One region of the Streptomyces sp. NPDC001568 genome, then DNA from elsewhere that is predicted to be linked to it. Evidence: predicted binding sites of a transcription regulator. Region 1 holds the regulator's gene; the other holds the start of a gene.
What was found. Region 1 encodes HrcA, which represses chaperone genes, less so after heat shock. Its sites were predicted from a motif close to TTNGCACTCNGNNNNNCNGAGTGCNAA; they were not measured.
Positions count from the first base shown of each region.

Region 1 (7,115 bases):
ACGATCCGGTAGCCGTGCTCCTCGATCTTCTCGTCGGCGGCGACCCGGCCGGCCTCGGCCAGCACGTCCGCGGCGAGGGCCGGCTCGGCGGCCGCGAGGGAGGCCGCGTCGGGGTAGTGCGCCTTGGGGATGACCAGGACGTGGGTCGGTGCCTGCGGGTTGATGTCCCGGAAGGCGATGGTCGTCCCGGTCTCCCGGACCACGGTCGCCGGTACGGCGCCCGCGACGATCTTGCAGAACAGGCAGTCCGCCTGCGGTTCCCCGGCCATTGCTGCGCCTCCCGTGACGTTGATCGGTCCGGGCATCGTAACCGCCCCCGGCTCCGCGAACGGCTCGGTCCGCCGGAGATCCGCCGGAGCCCGCCCGCCCCTCGAGGCGTTGCGGATCAGGACCAGCGGCCGGTGCGCGCCAGCAGGACGGCGGTCGCGGCCGTGCCGGCGGTGGAGGTGCGCAGGACGCTGCGGCCCAGCCGGTGGGGCCGGGCGCCGGCCTGCGCGAACGCGGCCAGTTCCTCGGGCGAGACGCCGCCCTCGGGGCCGACGACCAGGACGACGGAGCCCGATTCCGGCAGCGGGACCGTGGCGAGGGCGTCCGAGGCGGCGTCGCGGTCCTCGTGGAGCACCATGGCCAGGTCGGCCTCGGCGAGCAGCGCGGCGACCTGCTTCGTGGACAGCGCCTCGGCGACCTCGGGGAAACGGACGCGGCGGGACTGCTTGCCGGATTCCCGGGCGGTGGCCCGCCACTTGGCCAGGGACTTGGCGCCGCGGTCGCCGCGCCACTGCGTGATGCAGCGCGAGGCCTGCCAGGGGACGATCGCGTCGACGCCGGTCTCGGTCATCGTCTCGACGGCGACCTCGCCCCGGTCGCCCTTGGGCAGGGCCTGGACCACGGTGATGCGGACGGCCGGTTCGGCCTCCTCGGACACCTCGGCGACGGAGACGACGAGCCGGTCCTTGCCCTCGGCGGACTTCACGACGGCCTCGGCCCAGCGGCCCCGGCCGTCGGTGAGGACGAGCTCCTCGCCCGGGTTCAGCCGCTTGACGGACACGGCGTGCCGGCCCTCGGGGCCGTCCAGCACGAACTCGGGCCCCGTGGGGACCTCTTCGACCACGAACACGGGGGCCGTCATGACGCTCTCCTCATGTGCAACATCTTCAACGTGCTCTGTGCCTCGACCAGTTCGGCCGCCAGCAGCTCCACCAGGTCCCCGGCCGGCATCGTCCGCGCCAGCCGGTGCCCCTGCCCGGCCCACAGGGACATGCCCTGCGGGTCGCCGGCGGCCGCGGCCGCCTTGCGCAGCCCCGAGGTCATGTGGTGGACCTGCGGGTAGGCGGCCGGGGCGTACGGTCCGTGCTCGCGCATGAACCGGTTGACGAGGCCCCGGGCGGGGCGGCCCGAGAACGCCCGGGTGAGTTCCGTGTGGGCGAACAGGGGGTCCGTCAGGGCCTTCTTGTGCAGCGGGTGCGCGCCCGACTCGGGACAGGCGAGGAAGGCGGTGCCGAGCTGCGCCGCCTCCGCGCCCGCGGCGAGGAGCGCGGCGATCTGCGCGCCGCGCATGAGGCCGCCCGAGGCGATGAGGGGCAGGGTGACCGCCTCCCGCACCTGGGCGACCAGGGCGAGCAGGCCCACGCCGGCGGTGCCGTCGATCTGCGGATCGTCGCGGTAGGTGCCCTGGTGGCCGCCGGCCTCGACGCCCTGGACGCAGAGGGCGTCGGCGCCGGCTTCCTGCGCGGCGCGGGCCTCGTCGACGCAGGTGACGGTGACGATCCCGTAGGTGCCGGCCTTGCGCAGCCGGGTGAACACGGCGGGCGCGGGACAGCCGAAGGTGAAGGAGACGACGGGGACGGGGTCGTCGAGGAGGATCGCGAGTTTGGCGTCGTAGCCGTCGTCGCAGGTCCCGATGATGTCCTCCTCGGCGAGGGAGACCTCGTACCAGCTGGCCTCGCCGGCGAGCTGTCCGCGGTAGGCCTCGACGGCGGCCGGGTCGACGTAGCCGTTCTGCGGCATGAAGAGGTTCACGCCGAAGGGGCGCCGGGTGAGCCCGCGCGTCTGCTTGATCTCCTGGTACATGCCGTCGGCGGTCTTGTAGCCACCGGCGAGGAATCCCAGCCCGCCGGCCTCGCACACGGCGGCGGCCAGGGGCGGGCAGGAGGCGCCGCCCGCCATGGGAGCCTGCACGATCGGGTACGGGGAGAGACCGTTCGGTGCGGAGGACATGGACTGCATCGTGCCACGTCCCGACCACCGGACCGAATCACGGCATTCGCCTGGCATAGTCCGCTTCCCGCAAGGCCCGTACGGGTTGTGCGGCAACGCGCGGGAGCCCGGTCCGGGTGACCCGGGCCGGGCTCCTGCGTGCTGTCGCGGGCCGCTCAGCGGCCGTTGAACGCGTCCTTCAGGCGGCTGAACAGGCCCTGCTGGCCGGGCGCGAACTGGCCCGTGGGCCGCTCCTCGCCGCGCAGCTTCGCCAGCTGGCGCAGCAGGTCCTCCTGCTGGGCGTCCAACTTGCTCGGGGTGGTCACCTCGACGTGGACGATCAGGTCGCCGCGGCCGCCGCCGCGCAGGTGCGTGACGCCGCGCCCGTGCAGCGGGATCGACTGGCCGGACTGGGTGCCGGGCCGGATGTCGATCTCCTCCATGCCGTCCAAGGTCTCCAGCGGGCACTTGGTGCCCAGGGAGGCCGCGGTCATCGGGATGGTGACCGTGCAGTGCAGGTCGTCGCCGCGCCGCTGGAAGGTCGGGTGGGGCAGCTCGTGGATCTCCACGTAGAGGTCACCGGCGGGGCCGCCGCCGGGGCCGACCTCGCCCTCGCCCGCGAGCTGGATCCGGGTGCCGTTCTCGACACCGGCGGGGATCTTGACCGTCAGGTTGCGGCGGGAACGGACCCGGCCGTCGCCCGCGCACTCGGTGCACGGGGTGGGGACCACGGTGCCGAAGCCCTGGCACTGGGGGCAGGGCCGCGAGGTCATGACCTGGCCCAGGAAGGACCGGGTGACCTGCGAGACCTCGCCGCGACCGCGGCACATGTCGCACGTCTGCGCGGAGGTGCCGGGTGCGGCGCCCTCACCGGAGCAGGTGGTGCAGACGATGGCCGTGTCGACCTGGATGGGCTTGGTCGTCCCGAAGGCCGCCTCGTCCAGTTCCAGGTCCAGGCGGATCATGGCGTCCTGGCCCCGGCGGGTCCGCGAGCGCGGTCCGCGCTGCTGGGACTGGCCGAAGAAGGCGTCCATGATGTCCGAGAAGTTGCCGAAGCCACCGGCTCCGAAGCCACCCGCGCCGCCACCGCCGCCGGCGGACAGGGGGTCACCGCCGAGGTCGTGGACCTGCTTCTTCTGCGGGTCCGAGAGGACCTCGTAGGCGGCGTTGATCTCCTTGAAGCGCTCTTGCGTCTTGGGATCGGGATTGACGTCCGGGTGCAGCTCGCGCGCGAGCCGCCGGAACGCCTTCTTGATCTCGTCCTGCGATGCGTCGCGGCGCACGCCGAGTACGGCGTAGTAGTCCGTGGCCACTTACGACTCCGCCAGGATCTGTCCGACGTAACGTGCCACTGCGCGTACCGCTCCCATCGTTCCGGGGTAGTCCATGCGGGTCGGTCCGACCACGCCGAGTTTGGCGACTGCCTCGCCGCCCGAACCGTAGCCGACGGAGACGACCGACGTGGAGTTGAGCCCCTCGTAGGCGTTCTCGTGACCGATCCGTACCGCCATCCCCGACTCCCCTGCCTCACCCAGCAGCTTGAGCAGCACGACGTGCTCCTCCAGCGCTTCGAGCACCGGCCTGATCGTCAAGGGAAAATCATGTCCGAAGCGGGTGAGGTTGGCGGTGCCGCCGATCATCAGCCGCTCCTCCGCCTCCTCCTCCAGCGTTTCGAGGAGGGTGTCGAGGACGGCCTTGACCGTCACCCGGTCCTCGGTCTCGAACGACTCCGGAAGGTCCTGCACGAGCTGCGGCACGTCGGTGAACCGACGGCCGACGACCCGGCTGTTCAGCCGCGCCCGCAGGTCGGCCAGGGAGGCCTCCCCGAAGGGCGTCTGGCAGTCCACGAGCCGCTGCTCGACCCGCCCGGTGTCCGTGATCAGCACGAGCATCAGCCGGGCCGGGGCCAGGGAGAGCAGCTCGACGTGCCGGACGGTGGAGCGGGTCAGGGACGGGTACTGGACGACGGCGACCTGGCGGGTGAGCTGCGCCAGGAGGCGCACCGTGCGTCCCACCACGTCGTCGAGGTCGACGGCCCCGTCGAGGAAGTTCTGGATGGCCCTGCGCTCGGGCGTCGACAGCGGTTTGACCCCCGCCAGTTTGTCGACGAAGAGGCGGTAGCCCTTGTCCGTGGGGATCCGGCCGGCGCTGGTGTGGGGTTGGGCGATGTAGCCCTCCTCCTCCAGCACGGCCATGTCGTTGCGCACGGTCGCCGGGGAGACGCCGAGGCGGTGCCGCTCGGTGAGCGCCTTGGAACCGACCGGTTCCTCCGTCCCGACGTAGTCCTGGACGATGGCGCGCAGTACTTCGAGCCTGCGTTCACTGAGCATCGCGCACACCTCCGGATGCGGTCGTATCGGTCGGTCCCGGTCGGGCTACGGTCGATCTGCGGCCCGACTTCGGTCCGGCTCGATCGACCGTTGTTGGCACTCCGAGCGTGCGAGTGCCAGAGAACCCCCGGTCAGTGTACGGCCGGGTGGTACGAGCGGGGCAAGGGCGGCCCGTCAGGGTAGCGTCGCGCCATGGACGTACGTTGGGAAGAGGCGGGCTGGGAACGGCTCACCGGACGGGCCGGCCGTCGCCGCCTTCCGGTGTGGGACTGCACGGTGGGACTGGTGGTGGGGGACGATTCGGTCCTCCTGATCGACCCGGGTTCCTCGGTGCGGGAGGGCGCCGGGGTGCGCGCCGAGGCGGAGCGTCTGACGGGGCGCCGCGTGACCCATATCGCATTCACACACGGACATTTCGACCACGTCATGGGCGCGCCGGCCTTCCCGGAGGCCGAGGTCTTCGGCGCGGTCGGCCTGGAGCGGCTGCTGGCCCCCGCCAGGGGCCGCGAGGAACTGCGGGCGAGCGCGGTCCGCAACGGGCTGGCCGAGGACGAGGCCGCCGAGGCCGCGGAGCTCCTGCGGGCGCCGCGGCACCTGGTGTCGGGCGAGTGGACGCTGGAGCTGGGCGGGGTGCAGGTGCTGCTGGCCAATCTGGGGCCCGCGCACTCGCAGTACGACCTGACCGTCTTCGTGCCGGGCGAGCGCGAGGTGGTCTTCTGCGGTGACCTCGTCGAGGAGTCGGGCGAACCCCAGGCGGGCGGCGACGCGGTTCCCGGGCAGTGGCCGGCCGCCCTGGACCGGCTGCTGTCGCTCGGCGGGGACGACGCCGTGTACGTGCCGGGTCACGGAGCGCTGGTCACGGCCGACTTCGTACGTGAGCAACGCGCCACACTGGCGGCCAGGTTCGGCGTGTCGGAGGCGTGATCGGCGCGGCTCTCCTACGCTCGGCCGGATGCGCGAGTACTCCCCCGACCTGACCCCGCAGTGGAAGCGTCCCCGGGCGGTGCCCCAGGTGCCGGCGGATCCCGGCCTGGTCGTCGAGGTGGCCGGCGGCGACTTCTGCGGCGCGGTCGTCGAGTGCGAGGCCGGCGCCGTGACCCTGGAGGACCGCTTCGGCAAGCGCCGGGCCTTCCCCCTGGAGCCGGCCGGCTTCCTGCTGGAGGGCGCCCCCGTGACCCTGGTCCGCGCCTCGCGGGCGCCGGCCGCGCCCGCCCGTACGGCGTCGGGTTCGGTGGCCGTCCCGGGGGCCCGGGCCCGGGTGGCCCGCGCGGGGCGGATCTACGTCGAGGGGCGGCACGACGCGGAGCTCGTGGAGCGGGTCTGGGGCGACGACCTGCGCATCGAGGGCGTGGTCGTGGAGTACCTGGAGGGCGTCGACGACCTGCCCGCCGTGGTGGCGGAGTTCGCCCCGGCTCCGGACGCCCGCCTGGGCGTCCTGGTGGACCACCTGGTTCCGGGCTCGAAGGAGTCCCGGATCGCCGCGGCGGTGACCGGCGCGGACGTGCTGGTCGTGGGCCACCCGTACGTGGACGTCTGGCAGGCCGTGAAGCCGTCCGCGCTGGGCATCGCGGCCTGGCCCGTGGTGCCGCGCGGCCAGGACTGGAAGACGGGCGTCTGCCGCGCCCTGGGCTGGCCGGAGAACACCGGGGCCGCGTGGCAGCACATCCTGTCGCGCGTCACCTCGTACCGGGACCTGGAGCCGGCCCTGCTGGGACGCGTCGAGGAACTGATCGACTTCGTCACGGCGCCCTGAGGCCCCGGGCGACGGGGCCGGGCGGCCGTCCTAGTCGACCAGGTCCCGGACCACCGCGTCGGCCAGCAGCCGCCCGCGCAGGGTCAGCACCGCCCGGCCGGCCGCGTACGGGTCCGGCTCCAGCAGGCCGTCGGACAGGGCCCGGCCGGCCGCCGCGAGCCCGGCCGGGGCGAGCAGCGACAGCGGGACGCCGTCCACGAGGCGCAGCTCCAGCAGGATCCGCTCCACCCGGCGGTCCTCCGCCGAGAGGAGTTCGCGCCCCGCGCCCGGGGAGCGGCCCTCGGCGAGGGCGGCCGCGTAGGCGCCGGGGTGCTTGACGTTCCACCAGCGGACCCCGCCGACGTGCGAGTGGGCGCCCGGTCCGGCGCCCCACCAGTCGGCGCCGCGCCAGTACAGCTCGTTGTGCAGGCAGCGGCCCGCCTCCGAGGTGGCCCAGTTCGACACCTCGTACCAGGAGTAGCCCGCGTCGGCCATCACCGAGTCCGCGATCAGGTACCGGTCGGCGTGGACGTCGTCGTCGGTCATGGGGACCTCGCCGCGACGGATGCGGCGGGCCAGCTGGGTGCCCTCCTCGACGATCAGGGCGTAGGCGCTGACGTGGTCGGGCCCGGCGCCCAGCGCGGCCTCCAGGGAGGCCCGCCAATCGTCGTCGGACTCCCCGGGCGTGCCGTAGATCAGGTCCAGGTTGACGTGCTCGAAGCCGGCTTCCCGGGCTTCGGCCACGCACGCCTCGGGCCGCCCCGGCGTATGGGTGCGGTCGAGGACCTTCAGGACGTGCTGCTTGGCGCTCTGCATGCCGAAGGAGATCCGGTTGAAGCCGCCGGCCCGCAGTTCGG
Region 1 covers NZ_JBIAVF010000007.1:166,078-173,192, reverse strand. The annotation lists gene ACFY0I_RS15060 (histidine triad nucleotide-binding protein) at 1-269, opposite strand, end outside; gene ACFY0I_RS15055 (16S rRNA (uracil(1498)-N(3))-methyltransferase) at 386-1,129, opposite strand; gene ACFY0I_RS15050 (nitronate monooxygenase) at 1,126-2,217, opposite strand; gene dnaJ (molecular chaperone DnaJ) at 2,373-3,509, opposite strand; gene hrcA (heat-inducible transcriptional repressor HrcA) at 3,510-4,526, opposite strand; gene ACFY0I_RS15035 (MBL fold metallo-hydrolase) at 4,719-5,450, shown strand; gene ACFY0I_RS15030 (DUF3097 domain-containing protein) at 5,479-6,279, shown strand; gene hemW (radical SAM family heme chaperone HemW) at 6,310-7,115, opposite strand, start outside.

Region 2 (7,115 bases), on a different contig from region 1:
ACCGTCCTCACCCCCGCGCGCACGGCCTCCCTCCGGGGGCTCATCATCGACGTACGCGTCAACGGCGGCGGCGAGGACGCCCTGGGGCTGCACGTCGCCGGACGCCTGACCGACACCCCGTACACCGCCTACCGCAAGCGCACCCGCCACACCCCGCCGCAAGCCGTACGCGTGGAACCGGACCGGGACTCACCCCGCTACACGGGCCCCGTCGCCGTGCTCACCTCCCCGACGACGTTCAGCGCGGGCGAGGGCTTCACCCAGGCCCTCATCGACCGGCCCGGCCGGACCGTACGCATCGGCGAAGCCACCCAGGGGGTCTTCTCCGACGTCATGATCCGCTCGCTCCCGAACGGCATGACGATCCGGCTCCCCAACGAGGAGTACCTCACCCGCACCGGAACGACCTTCGACGGCGCCGGGATCCCCCCGCACCTGCGGACACCGGTCTTCACCGAGGAGGAGTTCGCCCGGAACCGCGACACCGCCTTCGACACGGCCGTCACGGCACTCGGACGGCGCTGAGCGTGTGGCGAGAGTCCCACCCGGCCCGCGGCCGGCTCCGCACGGCGGCGCCCGCTCAGCCCCGGGCCGCCGCCACGAAGGCCCGGATCAGCTGCGGGGACTTGACCCCGCGCTCGCTCTCGACCCCGCTGGAGACGTCCACGCCCCACGCGCCGGTCGCCGCGAGGGCCTCGCCGACGTTGGCGGGGGTGAGCCCGCCGGCCAGCAGCCACCGCCCCTCGGGCGCCGTGAACTCCGCCGAGCCCCAGTTCCACGGCTTGCCGGAGCCCGGGTCCGGGGCGTCGAGCAGCAACAGGTCCTCACCGAGCTCCCCGCACCGGCGCACGTGCTCGGCGGTGGCCCGGACCAGTGTCCGGCCGGGGGTGCGCAGTTCCTCGTAGTACTCCGGGCCCTCGTCGCCGTGGAGCTGCACGGCGCGCACCCCGCTCTCCTCGGTGAGCCGGCGCACCTCCGCCACCGACTGCCCCCGGAACACCCCGACGGTGAGCACCCCGTCCGGCACCCCCGCCGCGAGAGCCCGCGCCGCGGCGGCGTCGACCGTACGGGGGCTGCCCGGCGCGAAGACGAAGCCGACGGCATCCGCCCCGGCGGCCACGGCCACCTCGACGTCATGGGCGGTCTTGAGGCCACAGATCTTGACGAAGGGCACGCTGCGTTCGCTCATGCCCCGATCCAACCAAACCCGCCCGTCCGGAAGCGACCCGTCCCGACCACCGGGCACCGACCACCCGCCCGCACCAGCCTGGTGTGAGACGCGGCCCCGCAACCCCCTGCCCGGCGGAGGAATCGACGGTGACCACCTTGACCGAGCGAGCCACACCCGTAGAGGCACCGCCCCGCACAATGACCCCATGAACGACAACGGGGTGGACATCACCACAGGCGGCGCGGACTCCGAGCTCGACGCGCGGCTGAGCAAGGAACTGGACGCCTTCAACCAGGCGGCGACGGCGGGGCACGCGCAGTCGGAGTTCAGCGTACGGATCACCGACGCCGACGGCAGGCTCGTCGCGGGGCTCTCCGGCTGGAGCTGGGGCGACCGCGCGGGCATCGGCATGACCTGGGTCCGCGAGGACAGTCGGGGCGACGGCCGGGGCGCCGAGCTGCTGGCGGCGGCCGAGGAGGAGGCCCGCCGGCGGGGCTGCGTGAGCATCCTGGTCTCCTCGTTCACCTTCCAGGCCCCGGCCTTCTACGCCCGCCACGGCTACCGCGAGGTCGCCCGCGTCCCCGGCTTCCCGGCGGCCCACGAGGACGTCTGGCTCCTCAAGCCCCTGACCTGATCCCGCTCCCGCCCCCCGGGGCGGGAACGCCCGAGGGCGGCACCCCCCGTGGGGTGCCGCCCTCGTTCGAGAACAGCCGATCAGCCGGGGCCGATCAGAAGTCCATGTCACCGCCCGGCATGCCGCCGCCCGCGGGGGCACCGGCCTTCTCGGGCTTGTCGGCGATGACGGCCTCGGTGGTGAGGAAGAGGGCCGCGATCGACGCCGCGTTCTGCAGCGCGGAACGGGTGACCTTCGCCGGGTCGATGATGCCCTCGGCGATCATGTCGACGTACTCGCCGGTCGCGGCGTTCAGGCCCCAACCGATCTGCAGGTTGCGCACCTTCTCGACGACGACGCCACCCTCGAGACCACCGTTGACGGCGATCTGCTTGAGCGGGGCCTCCAGCGCGAGCTTCACGGCGTTGGCGCCGGTCGCCTCGTCACCGGTGAGCTCCAGCTTCTCGAAGACCGAGGAGGCCTGGAGCAGGGCCACGCCACCACCGGCGACGATGCCCTCTTCGACGGCCGCCTTCGCGTTGCGAACGGCGTCCTCGATGCGGTGCTTGCGCTCCTTGAGTTCGACCTCGGTCGCGGCACCGGCCTTGATGACGGCCACGCCGCCGGCCAGCTTCGCGAGGCGCTCCTGGAGCTTCTCGCGGTCGTAGTCCGAGTCGGAGTTCTCGATCTCGGCGCGGATCTGGTTGACGCGACCCTGGACCTGGTCGCTGTCACCGGCACCGTCGACGATCGTGGTCTCGTCCTTGGTGATGACGACCTTGCGGGCGCGGCCGAGCAGGTCGAGACCGGCGTTCTCCAGCTTGAGGCCGACCTCCTCGGAGATGACCGTGCCGCCCGTGAGGATGGCGATGTCACCGAGCATGGCCTTGCGGCGGTCACCGAAGCCCGGAGCCTTGACGGCGACGGACTTGAAGGTGCCACGGATCTTGTTGACGACCAGGGTCGACAGGGCCTCGCCCTCGACGTCCTCGGCGATGATCAGGAGCGGCTTGCCGGACTGCATGACCTTCTCCAGGAGCGGCAGCAGGTCCTTGACCGAGCCGATCTTGGAGTTGACGATCAGGATGTACGGGTCGTCGAGGGACGACTCCATGCGCTCCATGTCGGTGGCGAAGTACGCCGAGATGTAGCCCTTGTCGAAGCGCATGCCCTCGGTGAGCTCGAGCTCCAGGCCGAAGGTCTGCGACTCCTCGACCGTGATGACGCCTTCCTTGCCGACCTTGTCCATCGCCTCGGCGATGAGCTCGCCGATCTGGGTGTCGGCGGCGGAGATGGAAGCCGTCGAAGCGATCTGCTCCTTGGTCTCGACATCCTTGGCCTGCGACAGCAGGGCGGCGGAGACGGCCTCGACGGCCTTCTCGATGCCACGCTTGAGGGCCATCGGGTTGGCGCCGGCGGCTACGTTGCGCAGGCCCTCGCGGACGAGCGCCTGGGCGAGCACGGTGGCGGTGGTCGTACCGTCGCCGGCGACGTCGTCCGTCTTCTTGGCGACTTCCTTGACCAGCTCGGCGCCGATCTTCTCGTACGGGTCCTCGAGCTCGATCTCCTTGGCGATGGAGACACCATCGTTGGTGATCGTGGGGGCGCCCCACTTCTTCTCAAGGACGACGTTGCGACCCTTGGGGCCAAGGGTGACCTTGACGGCGTCGGCGAGCTGGTTCATCCCACGCTCGAGACCGCGCCGGGCCTCCTCGTTGAACGCAATGATCTTGGCCATCTGAAGTGGTCCTCCCGGACAGGGGTGGATTGCTCCGGACCGCGCCCGCGCCCGCGACGGACGGCCTGCGGATTCGGCGGTTCCTTCCCGCCGGACCCTGCGGGCCTCACCGGCCCGGTCCTCGTCTTAGTAGCACTCTCACCTGGAGAGTGCTAACGCCAATGATTAGCACTCGACCCCCGCGAGTGCAAGCGGCTTCGAGCAATGCCCGCCCTGCGCCGGGGCCGCCGGCGGGGCGGTGGCCGGGCGCCGCAAGGGTCCCGGGGCCGACACGCACGAGGGGCCCGCATCCCCGTGTCCGGGATGTGGGCCCCTCGTGTGTGAGTGCGTCGGTGGTCGATCGCGCTTCGGGACTCAGCCGGCAGCGAGCTTGACCATGTCCGCCTGCGGGCCCTTCTGGCCCTGCGAGATTTCGAACTCGACCCGCTGACCCTCTTCAAGGGTGCGGTACCCGTCCATCTGGATGGCGCTGTAGTGGACGAACACATCCGCGCCACCGTCGACCGCGATGAAGCCGTAGCCCTTCTCCGCGTTGAACCACTTGACGGTGCCCTGAGCCATGCCTAACTCCCCTATTACTGGCCCTTGCGCAGGTCCGCACTTCGCGAACCCGGGTCAGAACTTGCGCCGGAACGCCTCGACCGGGGCTGAATGTATCCGCACCGCTGCTGTCTGCAACAGGTCAATCCGACGAGAATTCCGGACACGCGAAAACATTGAAATAGAGTGAAAATTTGGCATATTCCTGGGCAACTCGGGCCTGACAATCCACGCCAAAGCCCCATAGCGCGCACTCATGTTGACTCAATGTCAACCCTCCCCGGCCCCGCTCATATGCGGCGGGCAAGAACAGCGGAGGGGACTTCCCCAACTCTACCGCTATCAATCAAGCAGAATTGCCCCCTCCGCTTATTGGCGGAGAGGGCAATTCGGAAATCGACGGGCGGCCACGGCCCCCCGGGGAGGGCGATCGACCGGGACGATCAGCCGCCGGCGACGGCCGGAATGATCGAGACGCCGGCGCCGTCGGGCGTCTTCGTCTGCAGCCCGCCCTCGAAGCGCACGTCGTCGTCGTTGACGTAGACGTTCACGAAGCGGCGCAGCTTGCCCTGGTCGTCCAGGACGCGCGCGGCGATGCCCGGGTGGTTCTTCTCCAGGGAGTCGATGACCTCGGCCAGGGTCGTGCCCTCGGCCGAGACCTCGGCGACGCCGCCGGTGTAGGTGCGCAGGATGGTGGGGATGCGGACGTTGACGCTCATGGCGCTACCGCCTTTCCGGGTGTCGTGGGGAGGATCAGGCCAGGCCGGCGGCGCGGAAGGCTTCCAGGCTCGGGCGGATGGTGGCGGTCTGGCCGCTGTCGGCGGCCACCGCCTCCAGGGTCTTGAGGCCGTCGCCGGTGTTCAGGATCACGGTGGTCAGCGTCGGGTCGAGCTGCCCGTTCTCGATGAGCTTCTTCGTCACGCCGACGGTGACGCCGCCCGCGGTCTCGGCGAAGATGCCCTCGGTCTGCGCGAGGATCTTGATGGCCTCGACGACCTGGGTGTCGTTGACGTCCTCGACGTATCCACCGGTGCGCCGCGCGATGTCCAGGACGTACGGGCCGTCGGCCGGGTTGCCGATCGCGAGGGACTTGGCGATGGTGTTCGGCTTCTGCGGGCGGACCACGTCGTGACCGGCCTTGAAGGCGGTCGACACCGGGGAGCAGCCCTCGGCCTGGGCGCCGAAGATCTTGTACGGCTTGTCCTCGACGAGGCCGAGCTTGATCAGCTCCTGCAGACCCTTGTCGATCTTCGTCAGCTGGGAGCCGGACGCGATCGGGATGACGATCTGGTCGGGCAGCCGCCAGCCGAGCTGCTCGCAGATCTCGTACGCCAGGGTCTTGGAGCCCTCGCCGTAGTACGGACGCAGGTTGACGTTGACGAAGCCCCAGCCCTCGCCCAGCGGGTCGCCGATGAGCTCGGAGCAGAAGCGGTTGACGTCGTCGTAGTTGCCCTCGATGCCGACGAGGTCGCCACCGTAGACACCGGCCATGACGACCTTGCCCTGCTCCAGGTCGTGCGGGATGAACACGCAGGAACGGAAGCCGGCGCGGGCGGCCGCGGCGCCGACGGCGCCGGCCAGGTTGCCGGTGGAGGAGCAGGAGAGGGTGGTGAAGCCGAAGGCGCGGGCGGCCTCGACGGCGATGGCCACGACACGGTCCTTGAAGGAGTGCGTCGGGTTGCCGGAGTCGTCCTTGACGTACAGCTTGCCGGTGACGCCCAGCTCCTTGGCCAGGTTGGCGGCGTCGACGAGCTTGGTGAAGCCGGGGTTCAGGTTCGGCTTGGAGGCCACGTTCGCCGGGACGGGCAGCAGCGGGGCGTAGCGCCAGATGTTGTCGGGGCCGGCCTCGATGGCCGCGCGCAGGGCCTCGGGGTCGCCGAGGGGCAGGTCGTAGGAGACTTCCAGCGGTCCGAAACACTCGACGCAGGCGAAAATGGGACCGAGCTCGAAGCGGGTTCCGCACTCGCGGCAGGAAAGGCCGGTGGCGGGTCCGAGATCCACGGACGCCTGCTCGGCAGAGGTGGCGACGGTCTGTGCAGCCATGATGGCGAGGCCCTTTCTCCTCATCTTCCCCATGGCGCACTTCGCCATGAGACGGAATTGGCACCTTCCCTAGTCGGGGACCTCGCGGGAGTGCGTCTCAGACGCATCGCGAGAACCGACTGGAGGGTTGCCGGGGCTTCAACGGGCCGTATCCCTCTGCCCCTCTGGATGAGCGGTATGGCACCGGACGGCGCGCTCCATTGCGTGTCCGGGCGTTTGTGCGCGGGACCCCCGGCATGCGGTGGTCCATCGCGTTGTTCAAGACTGTAACCGAAGGTCCGGGTGGTTGAGACAGCCGTCCGAACCGCGAGATGGATCACTTTTCGGTCCAAACCACCGATGAAGCAGGGAGTCCCGAGAGTGCTGGAAGAGGTGGAGCGCTGGCTGGCCGCCCGCTCCTGGTCCGCAGCAGACCGACCGCTCGACCAGCTCCTCGACCGGAAACGGGCGACGGGCACGACGGTCAGCGTGGTGCTGCCCGCCCTCGACGAGGAGGCCACGGTCGGGCGGATCGTCGAGGTGATCCGGCGCGATCTGATCGACGGCCCGGCGATCCCCCTCGTCGACGAGCTGGTGGTGATCGACTCGGGTTCCTCGGACGGTACGGCGAAGGTCGCGGCAGCCGCCGGCGCCCGGGTCGTGCACCGTGACGAGGTCCTCCCCCGCATTCCGGCGCTGCCCGGCAAGGGCGAGGTGCTGTGGCGCTCGCTGCTGGCGACGACCGGCGAGGTCGTCTGTTTCGTGGACGCCGACCTGCGGGACTTCGACTCCGCCTTCGTGTCCGGGATCGTGGGTCCGCTGCTGACCGATCCGCAGGTGCAGTTCGTCAAGGCGATGTACGACCGCCCGCTGGGGGACGCCCCCGGTCAGGGCGGCCGGGTCACCGAGCTGGTCGCCCGTCCGCTGCTGAACCTGCACTGGCCGCAGCTGGCCGGCTTCGTGCAGCCGCTGGGCGGTGAGTACGCCGTACGCCGGTCGCTGCTGGAACGGCTTCCGTTCCCCGTCGGGTA
Region 2 covers NZ_JBIAVF010000008.1:235,322-242,436, forward strand. The annotation lists gene ACFY0I_RS17190 (S41 family peptidase) at 1-525, shown strand, start outside; gene ACFY0I_RS17195 (phosphoribosylanthranilate isomerase) at 581-1,189, opposite strand; gene ACFY0I_RS17200 (GNAT family N-acetyltransferase) at 1,377-1,805, shown strand; gene groL (chaperonin GroEL) at 1,900-3,522, opposite strand; gene ACFY0I_RS17210 (cold-shock protein) at 3,877-4,083, opposite strand; gene ACFY0I_RS17215 (ubiquitin-like small modifier protein 1) at 4,506-4,781, opposite strand; gene thrC (threonine synthase) at 4,816-6,105, opposite strand; SAM riboswitch class I at 6,123-6,280, opposite strand; gene ACFY0I_RS17225 (glucosyl-3-phosphoglycerate synthase) at 6,466-7,115, shown strand, end outside.
Region 2: the regulator HrcA is predicted to act here: its motif matches at 3,688-3,714, upstream of groL (chaperonin GroEL).